One region of the Robertmurraya sp. DFI.2.37 genome, then DNA from elsewhere that is predicted to be linked to it. Evidence: riboswitches for the same ligand, from Rfam matches in the RefSeq annotation. Region 1 holds a riboswitch; the other holds the start of a gene.
What was found. Region 1 has a riboswitch for glycine ahead of PZE06_RS07680 (ACT domain-containing protein). Riboswitches for the same ligand answer to the same signal wherever they lie in the genome.

Region 1 (2,207 bases):
AGCTTAAACAATTTATTAAAATAGGCTCCTTTAAAAGTTTACGCTGGTTATATGAACGATTTGTAGCGATTTTTGGAGAAGATAAAAAACCCTATTTATTAGACTGTGCCAGCATGTTTATGGGCATTTTAAGCCATATGCTGAAAAACTATTCGATTGCGGTAAAGTCTCCACATGCGATCCATCTTGTTGTCCGCTACAGCGTCAACAGAATTGCTAAAATTATTGAAGAGGTCTCCCAATCTGGCGAACAGCTCCTTGAACCAGAACTACTAGATGCGTGGAGCCCGAACGGAAAAAAGAATAACCAAGCTTTTCAACAAGCACTGCATCGCATTATTCTTAACTTAAAAAAGCCATTTACTCAAAATATTGGTTCAAAGAAACAGGTCGAGTTATTGGACTTCATTTATGAAGAATTAATCAATAGACAAGAGCCACGCCTTTATTTAATTGATAGTGTCCTTGATACGCTAAAAAAGGAACCGCAATTAAAAAGGACAGCGGGTATGCAAAAGCTAGAAAAGTTCATTAATGAATATGTAAAAAATGAGAAATAAAAATTTTTTCATTGATTTCTTGTCGAGACATTGTTATATTTTAAAAATAATTTCATATTGAATCGTTTTTTCAAAATGATTCACTTTAGCGATGAATGTTATGGGTAACACTATAACAGGAGCAGCTTCTGGAGAGACCCTTGCGGCGCCGAAGGATTCACAATCTCAGGCAAAAGGACAGAAGAGTAACATTTGTTATTCTACGTCTTATGGAGATTGGGAAACCAGTCTCCTTTTTTAATACTATTTTTTGAGGTGATTTAATTGGAACAAAAAAGAGCCATAGTTAGTGTAATCGGAAAGGATCAGGTAGGAATAATCGCAAAAGTTACGACGATCCTAGCTGAAGAAAAAATTAATATTCTCGATATTAGTCAAACTATTTTACAAGACTTTTTCACCATGATGATGATCATTGATGTGACAAAATATGAGGATTTGGAAGCTTTACAACAAAAGCTTGCCGATTTAGGAGAAGCTCTTGGATTAACGATCAATGTCCAACTCGAGGACATTTTTCAGGCCATGCACCGAGTGTAAGAGAGGAGAACGAACATGAACTTTGCTGTTAATGAAATGATGGAAACAATCAGAATGGTGCAAATGGAAAACCTTGATATCCGCACAGTAACGATGGGCATCAGCTTACGAGATTGCGCAGATTCTGATTTTGAGCAAATGAATAAAAAGGTCTATGAGAAAATTACCTACTATGCAAAGGATTTAAAAGCCACGGCAGAAAAGGTAGAGCGAGAATTCGGTATTCCGATTATCAATAAACGGATTTCGATTACGCCAATTGCTGAAATTCTTGGACATGCTTCCGTTGAACAAGCTGTTGAGCTTGCAAAAACGTTAGATAAAGCAGCAATTGCCCTTGGTGTTGACTTTATTGGAGGGTATTCAGCTCTCATTCATAAAGGCATTTCCGTTGGTGAACAAACATTGCTTGATGCCCTGCCAGAAGCCTTAAGTGTTACTGAAAGAGTATGCGCCTCCGTTTCTGTGGGTACGACACGCGCTGGCATCAATATGGACGCTGTTCGTAAAATGGGAGAAATTATTAAAGAGGCAGCGGAAAAAAGCAAGGAGCAAAATGGTCTTGCCTGTGCAAAGCTCGTTGTGTTTTGTAACCCTGTTGAGGACAATCCTTTTATGGCTGGCGCCTTTCATGGTGCAGGGGAAGGCGAAGTTGTCTTGAATGTGGGAGTGAGTGGTCCAGGTGTTGTATTAAGTGCGTTGAAACGATACCCTCATGCAGACCTTGGTGAAGTAAGTGATATCATTAAGAAAACGGCCTTCAAAATAACTCGTGCAGGGGAACTTATTGGTCGTGTCGTTGCCGAAAGGCTTGGCGTTCCATTTGGAATTATGGATCTCTCCCTCGCCCCAACCAATGCGATGAATGATAGTGTTGCGGAAATTTTGGAGGAGATTGGCTTAGAACGAGTTGGTACCCACGGAACGATCGCAGCCCTTGCATTAATGAACGACGCCGTTAAAAAAGGGGGAGCGATGGCCAGTTCCTATGTTGGCGGCTTAAGTGGCGCATTTATCCCCGTTAGTGAGGATAACGGAATGATTCGCGGGATTCTAGATGAGGCCTTATCGTTATCAAAGCTCGAAGCAATGACTTGTGTCTGCTCT
Region 2 (2,207 bases), on a different contig from region 1:
TTGCTCCTTTTAATTCGTGTTTTGTACGAATAAATGAAATGATTATGAATTCATATTTTCGAAAGCTTTGTCATATGTCAGTGAGGACTTTTCAATCCATTTTCTCTTTGATTCCATGGAAAAACCTGCTTTCTTATGGAATTTAGCATAACTGAAAGGCATATGAAACCTATGTTTCATACGTAATGAGCCTTATATCATTTGCCCAATAATATCGTAGCTTTTCAGAAAAAGATATTGCCCTGATATAATGTACATGGTAGGATGTATTTGAAAGTTAGAAATTTTGTCACATGTTGACTATAGACGAACGAATATGTAATTTTATAAAAAAACAATCGTTTTATTATGAATAAACACATGTGTAAATTGATGAATTGTTCGTTTTTTATTTGAAACCTCATTTGTAATTATCTCGATTTTTTTCGTATTAATTCGTACTTTATAGTATGACCAACTGGGAAAATTTTATAAACGCGGATGAGAACAAGGGGAGAGACTACGTTGTAGCGCCGAAGGAGCAAGCATGAATTTGTGAATCTCTCAGGCAAAAGTACACTTGTTTGACGCAACTCTGGAGAGTGCTTCGACAGGAAATGAAGCCACCAAAGGGGAAAGCTTACGGGGTGTTCATACAGCATGAAGACTTAAGTAAGTAAACTTTCAGGTGCCAGGACAGAGACCTTACTTTTATGAAAAGGGGGAGCTCTGTCCTTTTTTTCTTGGACAGAGATATAACGTTTGATTTTGACAATGGTCTAGCTCCAGCGCCGATCGCCTAGCAAGCTTCAAGTCTTTTCCCTATGATAAGTCAACTATGAATCGCTTCACGATTCAAGTTTCCTTTATCTCAGTCGAGGCTCTTCCAGTTTGTACGGCAAAATGAGCAAGGCGCTTCTGCTTTTCGATGAAATTTCGCTTTTTTAGGCGGGTTTTGATAAATACCAAGTAAAAATAAGAAAGGGGATCATGTAATGTCTGAGCTAAAGCGTACTCCTTTATTTGAGGTTTACAAACAATATGGGGGAAAAACAATTGATTTTGGCGGATGGGACCTTCCTGTACAGTTTTCCAGCATTAAAGAAGAACATGAAGCTGTTCGAACTAAGGCAGGATTATTTGATGTCTCACATATGGGAGAAATTGAAGTTAAAGGTCCAAACAGTCTTTCTTATCTGCAAAAAATGATGACAAATGATATTTCAAAGTTGAGTGCTGGTGGTGCTCAATATACCGCTATGTGCTATGAAAATGGTGGCACAGTGGATGATTTACTCGTTTACAAACTAGGGGAAGATGATTATCTACTCGTGGTAAATGCAGCAAATATCACGAAAGATTATGATTGGCTAGAGAAGCATGTCGATGAAGGGGTTACGCTCAAAAATGTCTCTGAAAGCATGGCTCAGTTAGCATTACAGGGACCATTAGCCGAGAAGGTATTGCAAAAGCTGGCAAAGGAAGACCTAAGTAAGATTGGTTTCTTTAAATTCCAGCTTGATGTCGAGATAGCTGGAAAGAAAACTCTTGTCTCTAGAACTGGCTACACTGGTGAGGATGGTTTTGAAATCTATTGTGCAAGTGAAGATGCCGTTCTGATTTGGAATGAAATTTTAACAGCCGGACAGGATGACGGAGTTTTGCCATGTGGCTTAGGGGCAAGAGATACGTTGCGTTTCGAGGCGACTTTAGCTCTTTATGGTCAAGAGCTTTCACCGCAAATTTCCCCGTTAGAAGCTGGGATTGGATTTGCCGTAAAGCTTAATAAAGAAGCTGACTTCGTTGGAAAAGAAGCGTTAAAGAAGCAAAAGAAGTCTGGAGTTCCTCGTACATTAGTTGGTATTGAGATGATCGAAAGAGGAATTCCACGCCATGGCTATCCAGTTTATATGGATGAACAAAAAATTGGCGATGTGACTACTGGTACTCAATCTCCTACATTAAAGAAAAATATTGGCTTAGCACTTATTGAAAGTAAATTTAGTGCGCTTGATACAGAAGTGGCTGTTGAAATTCGCGGCAAGAAAGTAAAAGCGAAAGTGATCCCAACGCCATTTTATAAACGAACTCGTTCTTAAAAGGAATGACAACTAAATTTGCCAGGAAAAGAAAGGGGAATCCGCAATGAAGCATCGTTACTTACCGATGACTGAAGCCGACCAAAAAGAAATGCTTGATACGATCGGTGTTTCTTCCATTCAGGAGCT

Region 2: another riboswitch for glycine. It lies ahead of gcvT (glycine cleavage system aminomethyltransferase GcvT); the one in region 1 lies ahead of PZE06_RS07680 (ACT domain-containing protein).

Annotation. Positions count from the first base shown of each region.
Region 1 is NZ_JARGEJ010000010.1:39,851-42,057, reverse strand. It holds gene PZE06_RS07685 (TetR/AcrR family transcriptional regulator) at 1-560, shown strand, start outside; glycine riboswitch at 679-751, shown strand; gene PZE06_RS07680 (ACT domain-containing protein) at 825-1,100, shown strand; gene PZE06_RS07675 (PFL family protein) at 1,116-2,207, shown strand, end outside.
Region 2 is NZ_JARGEJ010000006.1:116,016-118,222, reverse strand. It holds glycine riboswitch at 481-569, shown strand; gene gcvT (glycine cleavage system aminomethyltransferase GcvT) at 975-2,078, shown strand; gene gcvPA (aminomethyl-transferring glycine dehydrogenase subunit GcvPA) at 2,125-2,207, shown strand, end outside.